DNA from 2 places in the Plantactinospora soyae genome. Region 2 is predicted to be linked to the other one. Evidence: riboswitches for the same ligand, from Rfam matches in the RefSeq annotation. Region 2 holds a riboswitch; the other holds the start of a gene.
The links. A riboswitch is a leader RNA that binds a small molecule or an ion and turns the genes downstream of it on or off. The one in region 2 is predicted to bind cyclic di-AMP.
Positions count from the first base shown of each region.

Region 1: linked by a shared signal. The riboswitch ahead of H4W31_RS00685 (coiled-coil domain-containing protein) and the one ahead of H4W31_RS19000 (C39 family peptidase) in region 2 are both predicted to bind cyclic di-AMP.

Region 1 is NZ_JADBEB010000001.1:160,246-167,353, forward strand. It holds gene H4W31_RS00670 (ABC transporter permease) at 1-312, opposite strand, end outside; gene H4W31_RS00675 (O-acetyl-ADP-ribose deacetylase) at 876-1,379, opposite strand; gene H4W31_RS00680 (cation diffusion facilitator family transporter) at 1,416-2,330, opposite strand; gene H4W31_RS00685 (coiled-coil domain-containing protein) at 2,494-3,510, opposite strand; cyclic di-AMP (ydaO/yuaA leader) riboswitch at 3,514-3,645, opposite strand; partial or broken gene H4W31_RS00690 (SDR family oxidoreductase) at 3,994-5,018, opposite strand; gene H4W31_RS00695 (polysaccharide deacetylase family protein) at 5,290-6,012, shown strand; gene H4W31_RS00700 (glycosyltransferase family 2 protein) at 6,033-7,108, opposite strand, start outside.
Region 2 is NZ_JADBEB010000001.1:4,243,563-4,250,670, reverse strand. It holds gene bioB (biotin synthase BioB) at 1-623, shown strand, start outside; gene bsaP (biotin synthase auxiliary protein BsaP) at 635-859, shown strand; gene H4W31_RS19010 (lectin) at 1,016-2,947, shown strand; gene msrB (peptide-methionine (R)-S-oxide reductase MsrB) at 3,099-3,557, opposite strand; cyclic di-AMP (ydaO/yuaA leader) riboswitch at 3,910-4,062, shown strand; gene H4W31_RS19000 (C39 family peptidase) at 4,069-4,839, shown strand; gene H4W31_RS18995 (cellulose binding domain-containing protein) at 5,025-6,533, shown strand; gene H4W31_RS18990 (SigE family RNA polymerase sigma factor) at 6,798-7,108, shown strand, end outside.

The sequences.
Region 1 (7,108 bases), 4.1 Mb from region 2:
GCCGACGAGCAGTTCGACGGTCGGCGGCAGCGCCAGCCGGATCGCCTCGCTGACGCTCTGGTGGGTGATCACCGAGGTGCCGAAGTCGCCCCGTACGGCGGCGCCGAGCCAGTCCAGGTAACGGACGTAGAGCGGATCGTCCAGCCGCAACTGGGCGGTCAGTTCGGCGGCCGCCTCGGGGGTGTAGAAGTCACCGAGGATGGCGTAGACGACGTTGCCCTGCAGGATGTTGACGAGCCCGAATCCGAGCGCCGTCACGCAGAGAACGACGACCAGCATCTGGAGCAGCCGGGCACCGATCACCCGGAGCATCGCGGTGTTCCTTCGTGGGATCGACGACGCCGGCTGATCATCCTGGACTCCCTTGCCCTCTGGGGTCGTCGCGTGCGTGCCCGACCCGTCCGGATCGGCTGGGACGCCAGGTGGGACCGGCTCGCCGCTTAGCCGGACGCTACAATTCGGTTCCGCTCATAGCAACGCCCCCCTCTGTTGGTTCTGCTATGCGGAACATTTCGTGGCCGTTTCGTAACAACATCAAGAACGGACCGGTCGACCCGGCTCGGACATCCGGCCGGCACGTCCCGATCCGGGGCGCGCGAGACCGACAGAACGGCGGAGGACAGCAACCTGCTCCGTCTGTCAGGATGTTGATCGTCTGTGTTCCGCGAACCAGAATGATCGCGTCCGCGTCCGCGTCCGCGTGCGGCGGCGGCACGGGCGGGCGGCGACACGAGCGGCGGCCCGCGAGCGGGCGGCGACACGAGCGGCGGCACGGCCGGACGGCGACACGAGCGGCGACACGGCCGGGGGTCAGCCCCGCGGGCCGTCGCGCGGGTACCCGCGAATCACCGGGCGGGTGTCGACGGCCGGCGGGTTCAGGCCGCGAGCGCGGTGCGCAGCAGGTCCAGGGTTTCGGCGTCGAAGGCGATCAGGCGGATCCGGGACACCTCCGTCGGCGTCGACCGGAGCGTCGTGACCGCGATCCGGGCCGCCTGCTCCGGCGGAAACCCGTACACCCCGGTGGCGATGGCCGGAAAGGCGACGCTGCCGGCACCCAGCTCGTCGGCGACGGCCAGGCAGCGGCGGTAGCAGGAGGCCAGCACCCCGGCCTCGCCGTACCGGCCGCCTTCCCAGACCGGGCCTACGGTGTGGATGACGTGCCGGACCGGCGGATCCAGGTCGAACGCCGGGGTCGCCATCGCCTCACCGGGTGGGCACGGCCCGATCTTCCCACCCGCCTCGGCGAGCCGGCGGCCGGCCGCCCGGTGGATCGCGCCGTCCACCCCGCCACCGCCCAGCAGCGACTCGTTGGCCGCGGTCACGATGGCGTCCACGTTCTCCGTGGTGATGTCGCCGAGTACGACGTCGATCGTGGTCATGTGCCGATGGTGCCAGTCAACCGCCGACGGCGCGCGTCACCACGAGGTTCCATGACAGAGTCGCTCGGCGCTCGGCGGTTCGACCTGGAGGGTGGCGTGTTCGATGCCGAAGTCGTCGTGCAGGTGTCGACGGGCCGCCGCCAGTACCGCCGCCACGTCGGCACCCTCGCCCAGGTTCAGGTGCGCCGAGGCCACCTCCATCCCGGAGGTGAGGGTCCAGACGTGCAGGTCATGCACCTCGGTCACCCCGTCCAGGCCGGCCAGCCGCTCCCGGACCAGGGCGACCTCGACGTGCGCCGGCGCGGCCTGCACCAGTACCCGACCGGCTGCCAGCGCGAGCTTCCAGGTCCGGGGCAGGATGAGCAGACCGACCACGACGGCGACGATCGGGTCCGCGTACCGCCAGCCGGTCGTGGCGATGACCGAGGCGGCGATGATGACGCCGACCGAACCGAGGAGGTCACCCAGCACCTCCAGGTAGGCGCCGCGCAGGTTGATGCTCTCCTTGGCCCCGCTACGCAACAGCAGGAAGGCCACCACGTTCACGGCCAGGCCGCCGACGGCGACGACCAGCATCGGCCCGGCCGCCACCTCGGGCGGATCGTCAAACCGGCGGACCGACTCCACCAGTACGAAGATCGCCACTCCGGAGAGCAGCACCGCGTTCGCCAGCGCGGCGAGCACCTCCAGGCGGTACAGCCCGAAGGTGCGCTGTGGATCGTTCGACGCGCGGCCGGCGGCGATGATCGCCGCGAGTGCCATGCCGATGCCCAGTACGTCGGTGAACATGTGTCCGGCGTCCGAGAGCAGCGCGAGCGAGCCGGTCAGCCAGGCGGCGACGGCCTGCACCACCATATAGACGGCCAACATCCCGAAGGCCAACCAGAGCGGTCGGCGATGCCGCTCCCCCGCCCACGCCTGCGGAGTTGCGTGCGCGTGTCCGGCGCCCATCTGTGGCCCCCTCCCCGGGCCGGCCCCCGCCGTCCCGGGAAACAACGTATGCGGACATCGCTATGTATGCAAGTTGAAAGTGGATGTCACCACGCAACCGCCCCGCCACCCGGAGTGGGTGGCGGGGCGGTTGCGGTTGGTACGGGGTGTTGCGTGCGATCGCTTACAGCATCGACATGTGCACGTGGTCGGTGTGGTCACTCGGACCGCTGTACGACTTCCAGCCGGTGGCCGGGAACCAGATCTCCTTGTACCAGATCACGTAAAGGATGCCCAGCCTGTCGGCGTTGCGGACCAGGAAGGCGGTAAGGTCGTTGCCGTACTTCATCTGATCGTCGTTCGCGGCCCGACTGAAGCCGGAGTTCTTCAACGACCAGTCACAGGCCCGACCCTTGGGATGCTCGAAGGGGCCGCCGTCGCGGTGGCAACCGACGAACCTCTTGAAGCCCGCCCGCCGAACCTCGTTGTACGCGTGCAGGGTCCGGGACGTGACGCATCCGTTGGTGGTCGGATCGTCCCTGTTGCATCCCTCCCCCGGGAAGCCGTCCGCCATCCCCGGCCCCGGCCGGGCGACCGCCGACTTGGCGTCCACGAGGCCCCGGTCGGGGCGCGACCTGCCGCCGACCAGCGAGAGGGCCTTCTCGGCCTCCTGCCGCTGCTTCTTGATGATCTTTTCCTGCGCGGCCTGCTTGGCGACCTCGGCGTCGACCGCCGCCTTGGTCTGGCTGACCTGCTCACGCGCCTGGTTCAGGGCCCGGAGCTTCTGATTGTTGAACAGGTTCAGCTCGTCCAGCGCGGCGGCCCGGTCGACGAACGAGTCGGTCGAGGCGCTGTTCAGCAACATCGACACGGCACTGAGCTTGCCGCTGCGGTACGACTCAGCGGCGATCTTGCTCGCCTCCGGAGCGAGCGCCGCCAGCCTGGCCTCCGCCTTTTTGAGGTCTCCGGCGAGCTGCGACTGCCGCTGCCTGGACTTCTTGACCGCGGCCTGGGCCTCCGCGTACCGCCTACCAGTGGTGGCGAGTACGTCACCGAGGATCGGCGAGTCGACGTCCTCCTTGGGAGCCGCCGGCTTCGGTGAGGCCGGCGCCGCCGACGCTGCCGACGGAACCACGATCAGTGCTGCGGCGGTGAGCAGTGCCAGGGCAGTCGCCAGCGATCGGCGTAGGGGTGCCCTCACATGTATCCCTTCCGTCGGCCGCCGACCGGGTTAGCTGACGGGTTCGGGATGGAAGAGGTCCCTACCGCTCGCGCGGATTCACCCCACGTGCTTGGGTCCCCGGTTCGCCGGGTGGCGATTAGGCGGCGATCAGCGCCGGCACCACGTGGTATCCGGCGACTATGAACGGCAGACAGCATACCTGGTTTCACTTCCAGAATGGCAAGACCCGATTGGCGACAAAAGCGTTGTCAGTCAACAACTATCAGTAATCATGGCGTGGCAGATCCATCGAAGAACATCCTTTGAGTCGCCGTTATCGACATACTGCTGTCGGCTATTTACCTAGCGCATGGACGGCAACCCGCCGACCGCTCCGAGAGATGTCCTATTTGACCGGTCGACGATTACCGACCACCTGCGACAAACCGCAGGTCAGAGCGGTTTGAGGCGGCAGGTCGACGGATCCACGGCCGGAGGTCGGCGACCGGGCGGCGACCGCGACTACCGCCGCCGCAGCGCCGCGGCGCCGAGCACCGCGCCGACGGTCGCGGCGGCGACCAGCCCGGCGGCGAGCAGACCCCGGTGCTGCGACAACCACAGTTGTGGACTGCGCGCCCCGGACCGCCGGTCGAACGAGCCGTGCGCTCCCGGGTCCACCCCACCGCCGTCGTCCAGCGGGTGCCACAGGTTGCTCGGCCGGTCTGGATCGGCCGGCTGGTCGGTCTGCTGCCCCGAGTAGCCCGAGCGGGCCAGATAGCGATCGAGCAGGCCGGGTACGCACCGGTTGGCCAGGATGGTGCCGACGGTGGAGGCACCCACCCAGTACTCCCGGCGCTGCGGTCTGTCGGCCGCGTAGACGATGGCCTGGGCGGCGACCTCGGGCTGGTAGATCGGTGGCACCGGCTGGGGCCGGTTACGCAGCCGGGACAGCACCCAGTCGAACTGCGGGGTGTTCACCGCCGGTAGGTGCACCATGGTCACGCGCACCGGACTGCGATCGTGCAGAAGTTCACAGCGTAGCGACTCGGTGAAGCCGACGATCGCGTGTTTAGCGCCACAATAGGCGGACTGTAGCGGAATCGACCGGTACGCCAGTGCGGATCCCACCTGCACGATGGTGCCGGACCCCGGGGCACCATCCGCCGGAGCGCGGCCTGGGTGCCGTACACGTAACCGAGATAGCAGACCTCCGTCACCCGGCGGAACTCCTCCGGACCGATCTCCGAAAACGGCGCGAACACCGACGCGAAAGCGTCGTTCACCCAGAGATCGATCGGTCCGAGTTCACTCGTCGCCCGGTCGGCCGCCGCCTCCACCTGGGAATGGTCCGACACGTCGGTCTCGATCGGCAGCGCGACGCCCCCGTTGGCCCGTACGTCCTCGGCGGCGGCACGCAGCCCCGTTCCGCCCCGGGCCAGCAGGGCAAGTCGCATTCCCCGTCGGGCCAGCAGACGTGCCGTGGCCCGGCCCACTCCCGCGCTCGCTCCGGTGATCACCGCCACCCCCGGCGCAGGTCGGGCACGCATCCGTCGTCTCCTCTGTCCATCCTGGCCGCCGGACCCCTCGCCGCCGGGGACCAGCTCGCGCCACACCGGGCCCCGGCCCCGCCCCGGGCCCCACCAGCGCCACTGCCGGCACGCTGGCCTGCCCGGCTACCCGGGATCCGGCCCGCCAAACGTCGGGCGTCCGGTGCCAGCCGTGCGGATCGGGAAACGAACCCCCCACCTGCCCACTCCACCCGTCCGGGTGAGGGTGAAGGCGGCTGTCGCGGGTACCCGGCCGGCGATGGTGAGGCGGGTGGAGGAACGAGTGCGGGCACGCGCGGTACCGGCGACAACGGTCGGTGCCGCGCTGGCCGCCCAGGCCGTACCGGCTCTGACCGTGCTGCCCGGCGTACGACTCCGGTTCTTTCCCCGGCTCAGCGGCCGGGGCGCCCCGGGCCACGTCGCGCTGACCTTCGACGACGGCCCCGACCCGGCCTCGACCCCGCTCTTCCTCGAGGCACTGGCCGCGCACGGTACCCGCGCGACGTTCTTCCTGCTCGGCTCCATGCTCGCCCGGGCCCCGGAACTCGGCCTGGACCTCGCCGCCGCCGGCCACGAGGTGGCGGTGCACGGCTGGGCACACCAGAATCTGCTCCTGCGCGGTCCGCACGCGACCTACCGCGACCTGGCCCGGACCCGCGAGCTGATCGGGGCGGTGACCGGCCGGACCCCCCGGTTCTTCCGGCCACCGTACGGCGTGTTCAGCACCGCGGCGCTGATGGCCGCCCGCCGGCTGGACCTGACGCCGGTGCTCTGGACCTGCTGGGGTCGGGACTGGACCCGTACGGCGACCCGCTCGTCCGTGCTCGACACGCTGCGGGGCGGCCTGACCGGGGGCGGGACGGTGCTGCTGCACGACTCCGACTGCACCTCCGCGCCCGGCGCCTGGCGGGCCAGCCTCGCCGCCCTGCCCCACCTGTTGGAGGAGTGCCTGAGCCGGGGCTGGCGGGTCGGGCCGCTCGGCGAGCACCGCTGAACGGCCCGGCCGAATAGGCCTCAGCCCACCCGGTCGGTCAACTCCCCGGGCGACGCCTCGGCCCGGCTGCCGGGCACGGTTGCCGGAGCCGGACCGGCACCGGCCGGAACGGGTTCGCTGCTCGGCTGCCTGATCCGCGCGACCATGCCGATGTGCGCCCGCCGGGCGACCCGGAGCGCGGCGAACAGGCTGTAGCCCCCGTGACCGACGATCCGGTGCTTGAGCCCGAGCGCTCCGCCGGGCGGCCGGTAACCGCCGGCCGGCAGGTGTGCGCGGTATCGGGCCACGATCTCGGCGAAGAACTCCCGGCGCCGGTCCGGCGGCACCCGACGGGGATGGCCGAGAACCTGGAGCAGGTGCCAGATCATCCGCTGGAAGATCAGGTGACGCAGTTCGGCCGGTACCGTCGGATCGGCGGCCAGCCGCGCCAGGACCCGGTCCCAGTGGGCGAAGACCTCGAAGTGGCGCTCGCTGACCGTCGAGGTGATCGCCCCACCGGGCCGCTGCCGGTACGCGTAACAGCAGCGGTCCAGCAGGCTGATCCGTCCGGCGGCGAGCATCAACGGAAAGGTGAACGAGACGTCCTCGTACCAGCCGGAGCCGAAGGTCAGGCCCGCTTCGAGGAGGAACTGTCGCCGGATCACCTTGTTGCAGGTGATATGCAGTACCGACAGCAGGGTCGGGCGCTCCCGCAGTGTGAAGGTCTCCGGGGCACCTCGCCCGGCACCGGCCTGGGACAACGGGTGGTGCCGCACCCCACCGTTCGGATAGTGCCGGGTGTACGCGGTGACCAGCAGATCCGGCGCGGTCCGGGCCAACCGGTCGGCGACCGCCGGCAGCGCGCCGTCGGGCAGCCAGTCGTCGCTGTCCACGAACCAGACGTACTTCCCGGTGGCCTGGGCGAGGCCGGCGTTGCGGGCCGCACCCAGCCCCTGGTTGCGCTCCAGGCTGACCAGCACGATCCGGGGGTCCCGGGCGGCGTACCGGGCGAGGATCCGGGCGCAGCCGTCGGTCGAGGCGTCGTCCACCGCGACCAGTTCGATGTCGCGCAGGGACTGGCCGAGGATCGAGTCGAGGCAGTCGGCCAGGTACTTCT
Region 2 (7,108 bases):
AGATGCGCGAGGGCGTGGCCGCGATCCGGGCCGAGGTGGACATCCAGGTCGCCGCCTCGCTCGGGATGCTGACCCAGGCGCAGGTCGACGAGCTGGTCGAGATGGGTGTGCACCGCTACAACCACAACCTGGAGACCTGCCGGTCGTACTTCCCGAACGTGGTCACCACGCACTCCTTCGAGGAGCGCTGGGAGACGCTGACGATGGTCCGCGAGTCCGGCATGGAGGTGTGCTGCGGCGGCATCCTCGGCCTCGGCGAGACGATCGAGCAGCGGGCCGAGTTCGCCGCACAGCTCGCCGAGCTGAATCCACACGAGGTGCCGCTGAACTTCCTCAACCCCCGGCCTGGCACCCCGATGGGCGACCAGCCGGTGGTCGAGCCGCGTGACGCGTTGCGCGCCATCGCCGCCTTCCGGCTCGCGATGCCCCGGACCATCCTCCGGTACGCCGGTGGTCGCGAGATCACCCTCGGCGACCTCGGTACCCGGGACGGCCTGCTCGGCGGGATCAACGCCGTCATCGTGGGCAACTACCTGACCACCCTCGGTCGTCCGGCGAACGAGGACCTGGCCCTGCTCGACGAGCTGAAGATGCCGGTCAAGGCCCTCTCCGCGACGCTGTAGACGACCACGACCTGACGGGGACCACCCGGAGCATGACGAACGCGACGAGCCCGACCGGGCTGTGGTGCGACCGCTGTGGCGAGCCGGCCGACGACGCCGGCCATCCGGGCTGCCAGGCGGCCCGGCAGCTGGAGCCACCCCGGTTCTGTCCGCGCTGTCGGCGACGGATGAAGGTGCAGGTGCTGCCGACGGGCTGGTCGGCGACCTGCGTCGAGCACGGTACGGCCCGGGGCTGACGCCCGGACCTGCGGTGGCAGGGAGAGCGGTGGCAGCGGCAACAGGGGTGCCAGCGGCAGCGGCGCATTGACACTGATTATTAAAGAGTGTTACCTATTGGTTGCCGGCCGGCCGCTCACCCCCTTGGATCCCTGTCGAAAGAGGGAGACCCCCGCATGTCCTCCATCCGTACGGCGGCCACGAGCCGCCGGACACCGTTGCGCCGTCGCCGGGTGCCGACCGGACTGCTCGCGCTCTGCCTGGCCGCCGCCGGTGGTGCGATCGCCGGGCCGCCACCACCGGCGTACGCGGCCAACGAGCCGGTGAACGTCTGGCTGACCAGTACCTCCGACTCCGGCGGCCGTACGGTGACCCGTGGCCTGCAACAGCAGACGCCGGTCAGTTTCGCCGCCACCAGTCCGGGGGCGATCCACACCGTCACGGTCAACGAGAACACCCGCTACCAGCAGTTCGAGGGCGGCGGAGCGTCGATCACCGACACCACCGCGTACCTGCTGCGGGGCGGTCCGATCAGCGCGGCGACCCGGGACGCGGTGATGCGTCGGCTGTTCCATCCGACCGACGGCATCGGGCTCTCCTTCGTACGCAACCCGATCGGCGCCTCCGACCTGTCCCGGCCCGGCAACGTGTCGCTCGACGACACCTGCTGCAACCTGGGCGACTTCGGGGCGAACGGCTACGACACCAACGTCCGGCTGCTGACCGCGCAGGCCAGACAGCTCAACCCGGCCCTGCGGGTCAAGGGCGTGCCGTGGAGCGCGCCGGGGTGGATGAAGGACAACGGCCGGATGGACCAGATGGGCTGGCTGAGGTCGGAGTACTACCCGATGTACGCCCAGTACTTCGTGAGGTACGTCCAGTCGTACCAGGCCGCCGGGATCCCGGTGAACTACGTCTCGGTGCAGAACGAGCCGAACTGCTGCCAGGCCGGCAACCCGACCGCGATGAACTACCCGGGGATGAGCTGGAACTCGTCCGGGCTGCTGGAGTTCACCAAGAACCACCTGCTGCCGGCCTTCCGGGGTGCCGGGATCACCACCAAGGTGATGATCCACGACTGGAACTACGGCGACTGGGGCCAGATCGGCGCCGGCATCGTCTCGGACGCCGCGCTGCGCAACGATCCGCTGTTCGGCGGCATCGCCTGGCACGGCTACGGCGGCAGCCCGAGCGTCGGTACCCAGGTGCACGACCAGTACCCGTCGGTACGGCAGTTCAGCACCGAACACTCCGGCGGCACCTGGATCGGCAACCAGCACAACGAGGATCTGGCCGACATCGTCAACTACACCAGGAACTGGAGCGGCAGCGTCGTCAAGTGGAGCCTGGCGCTGAACCAGAGCATGGGCCCGCACAACGGTGGCTGCGACGTCTGCACCGGCCTGGTCACGGTGCAGGAGGGCGGCGCGCGCGCCGGTCAGGTCGACAACACCATCGAGTACTACACCACCGGACACCTCACCAAGTTCGTCAAGCCGGGCGCGTACCGGATCGACTCGACCGCCAACGGCACGGTGCAGAACGTCGCCTGGATCAACCCGGACGGCTCCAAGGCGCTGATCGCGCACAACGGCGGCACCGGCGCACAGTCGGTTCGGGTGGTCTGGGGCGGACAGTCGTTCACGTACACCCTGCCGGCCCGGACCACGGCGACCTTCACCTGGTCGGGTACCCAGTCCGGTGGCGGGGGCGGCGGTGGCCGGACCGGGACGATCGTCGGCCTCGGCGGGAAGTGCCTGGACGTCGCCGGAGCGAGCAGCCTCGACGGCACCGCGGTCCAGATCTACGACTGCAACGGCTCCGCCGCCCAGCAGTGGACCCTCGGCACCGACGGCACCGTCCGAGCTCTCGGCAAGTGCCTGGACGTCCGGGACAACTCCGTGGCGAACGGGGCCCGGACCCAGCTCTGGAGCTGCACCGGGGCCGCCAACCAGCGCTGGACCGCCACGGCGGGCCGTGACCTGACCAGTGCCAGCGCGAGCAAGTGTCTCGACGTGGTGGACAACAACCCGGCCAACGGCACGCCGGCCCAGCTCTGGACCTGCACCGGCGCCGCCAACCAGAAGTGGACCGTCCCGGCGGCCTGACCGGTGGGTCCGCCGGGACGACCCGGCAGGAAGCCCGGCAGGACTCCTGCCGGGCTTCCTTCTTGGCTCCATACCGACGGCAGCGGCCCGGAGATCGCCGTCACCGGTACGCCGAGGGCCACGCCTGCGATCGGAGTTGATCAGGGCGGCCTCAGTCGGGCGTCTCCGACTCGAACAGCCTGCGGTACTCGCCGTAGCCCTCACGCTCAAGGTCGGCCAATGCGATGAAGTGGAGCGCGGCGGAGTTCATGCAGTAACGAAGGCCGCCCTGCTCTGCCGGGCCGTCGTCGAACACGTGGCCGAGATGACTGTCGCCGTGCGCCGACCGGGCCTCGGTACGCGCCATGCCGTGACTCGTGTCGCGGATCATGACCACGTTCTCCGGTACGATCGGGGCGGTGAAACTCGGCCAGCCGGTACCGCTGTCATATTTGTCGACAGAGGCGAACAATGGTTCACCGGAAACCACGTCGACGTAGATTCCCGGCTCCTTGTTGTCCCAATAGACATTGCCGAAGGCTCGCTCCGTTCCGTTCTCCTGGGTGACCTGATACTGTTCCGGCGACAACCGGGAGATGACGTCCGGGTCCTTACGATATTCGCGCGGCACAGTAGTTCCTCCTCCGCTGACATAACGTCCGGTGCCAGGCCGCCTACCCGGGGCGCCCGCCCGGAAACCGCCAGGAACGGTGACACGTCGACCAGATCGACCAACCGTGTCCCATTTCGTACGGCGGTTCCCGGTTGCCTGCCTCGGCGACCCCCAATTCCTGCCGGCGATGCCACTCGGCGCCCGGTGTCGCGTTCCGGAATGGCTGTCTCTTCTGGAAGGCGACGCCTGCTATCCGCCTGACGGCGAATGCAATCGATCACATCCCTGATGCGGGGCTTGGTGGTCGAGAAGTCGGACCGTAGCCTCGCATATCCGGGCTCGGTCATCAGTCATCAAACCGTGATGACACCGGGCCGGACCGCTCAATCGCAGATCGTTGCGAGCCGGGGACCCATTCCACACCTTGGGGTGAATCCGTAGGACGCTTCAGGCGACCGCGGAAGGGCGCATCTTTCCCGCCCGAACCCGTCAGCTAACCCGGTAGGCGGCAGCGGAAGGAGAAATGCACGTGCGTCTCCCCGGTCCCGATGTGCACCGAATTCGCGGCCTGTTCGGACCCACCGCGCCGCGCCGAGGCCAGAAGATGGCGCTGCTGTCGGCGGCGCTGCTGACCGCGGCGACGGCCGCCACGGCCGGCGCCCTGCTGCCGGGGGCCACCGCTCCCGGCCCGGCCGTCACCTCGGATTCGCTGGTCATGGGTGCTGCGGTGGCCGACCGGGACACGGCCGCAAAGCCCACCCGACCCGCCGTTCCGGCGGGCCCCGCCGAAAAGACCCTGGACACCTCGTTCGAGTACCAGATCAACTTCTACTACTGCGGCCCGGCCGCCGTGCACAACGCGTTGACCGCACGCGGCATCGACGTCAGCCAGCAGGATCTCGCCAACGGGCTGGGCACCACGGTCCACGGCACCGCGTCCGCCTTCGACACCACCCGGATGCTCAACGGCGCCATCGGCAGCCAGGTGTACCAGACGCGGGAGATCTCGGACGAGGACGCCACACCCGCTCAGATGGATCAGTTGCAGGCTGACGCCGTACACGCGATCGGCAGCGGCTATGCCGTCGTGGCCAACATCATCGGCGGCGCGACCGACGCCGACGGGGTCTGGCACGACTTCCCGGGTGGCCACTACGTCACGATCATCGGCTACGGCGACAACGGTCGGACCGTCAAGATCGCCGACGGCTCCGGCATGTACGGCCCCAGCACCTACTGGATGAGCACGATCGACATGACCAACTGGATCGCCACCCGCGGCTACTCCACGGTCGCCTGATCGCGAACGGGGTCCGGACGCGGCCCTGGAACCGCACCGGCGCCGCCAACCAGAACTGCACCATCCCGGCGCGGCCTGACCGGAACCACGCCCCGGATCGCACGCCCGGCAGGAAGCCCGGCAGGAGGAGTCCTGCCGGGTTTCCCTCCTGTCTCCGGCCAGCCGGCGTTGCTTGACTTTGCCGCATGACGCGAACATGGAATGCCATCGCTCGCACCGTTCTCGCCGGTGGACTCATCGGCGCCGCCGCCCTGGCCGGCCCCGCACCCGGGGTCGCCGCCTCGACCGCACCCCTACAGCCGCTCCGGGTGGCGAACGCGGGCGCCTCCGTGCTCGACCTGCTGCCGGCCGCCACCAGTGACCGGATGACCGCACAGATCCCCCTGATCGATGCCGCGAGCATCATCCGCACCGCGATCGAGACCGGGAACTCCACCGGCTACGCCGGCATCGGCCTGGTCGACGACCACGTCACCCTGTGGTGGAAGGGACAGCTTCCGGCCAGCGTCGCCACGACGGTGGAAAGTGCCCGCCGGACCGCACCGGTCGAGGTGGTCGACGCGACGTACTCGCAGGTCGAGCTGAAGGCGGCCGCCGCCAGGCTCGACCCGGCGGTCCGGGCGAACCCGAAGGACGCCGCACACGCGGTGAAGCTCCGGACCGACGGTAGCGGCCTGGAGATCGCCGTCACGGGTACGCCGAACGCCACGCTCCCGAAGCTGCCGGCCACCGGCGTACGGACCACTGTCGTGGCGCGGCAGCCGATGGTCCCGCGCTCCCGGGAGGACGACGCCGCCCCGTGGAACGGCGGAGCCCGGATCTGGGCCAGCTACGGCTGCACCTCGGGCTTCGGGGTCCGGGACGCCGGTTCCGGGGCCAACTACCTGCTCACCGCCGGGCACTGCAGCGAGGTCGGCGAAGAGTGGCGGGACGGCACCGGTACGCCGATCGGACCGGCCACGCACAAGAACCAGGACCACGACACGATGCTGATCTCGACGGCCACGGCCGGTGGCGATGTCTACACCGGTGGGTCGAACGACGAGACCCGGGTCCGGGTGACCGGCTGGACCGAGGTCTTCCCCGGTCAGTTCCTCTGCCAGTCCGGCTCGACCACCGCCGGGGAACTCGCCCGGCCGGTCTGCAACTTCCGGGTCGACTTCCACTACGACGACCGGGAGGACCTCGTCGAGGCCACCCAGCTCGACGGCGAGGAGGCGGCGCGCAGCGGCGACAGCGGCGGACCGGTCTACGCGGTCCAGTCCGACGGCACCGTGTTGGCGGCCGGCACGGTCACCCGGTCCGGCGGCGCGGGCCTCGGCTTCCAGGACTTCGCCACCGCCCGGGACGACTTCGGCGCCATCGTGCCGGTGACCGGCACCGCGTCCACCACCTGCCGGGTCTCCTATCTGGTGACCGACTCCTGGAGCGGCGGTTTCGCCGCCAGCGTCACGGTGCAGAACAGTGGATCGGCCGTCAGCGGCTGGTCGCTGGGCTGGTCCTTCCCCGGCAACCAGGTCGTCCAGGGTCACTGGCACGGACAGTTCCAGCAGACCGGCGCCAAGGTGACGGTCACCAACGAGGCGCACAACGCGCTGATCCCGGCCGGTGGCTCGATCAACCTGGGCTTCACCGCCAGCGGCTCACCGACCACGCCCACGCCCTTCACCCTGAACGGTGCCGCCTGTAGCTGATCGACTCCCCCGGACCGCGCCGCCACGAGTCGGACCGGCCTCCCCGGATCGGGCCCTACCGCCACGAGCGGCAGGGCCCGATCGTCCTCGGCCCCGATCGGCGCCGCGACCCCCGACGCGAGAGAATTCCGGGGCCCTGCGGCCGGTCGGCCGACCGCCGCGCGGGATCGGCCTGCGGCAGCCCTCGCCAATCCGGTGGCGCCGTCGTACAACCGATCCGGAGCGGTTCCCGTCTGTAGGTGGGATCCCAACGGAGGTTGGCGAATGCGGGACGAACCCGAAGCGGAATACCTCGAGTACGTCACGGCACGGCTTCCGAGCCTGCGCCGGCTGGCGTACTCGCTGTGCGGGAACGACGACCAGGCGGACGACGTGGTGCAGGAGGCCGTCACCAAGCTCTTCCTGAACTGGTCGAAGGCGGCCCGAGCCACCCACCTGGAGGCCTACGTACGGGCGATCGTGGTGCGGACCTTCCTGGACAGCCAGCGCAAGGGGTGGTGGCGGGTGCTGCTGTTCGGCACCACGCCGGACGTACGGCCCACGGTCGACGAGGACGTGGCGGAGCGCACGGTGCT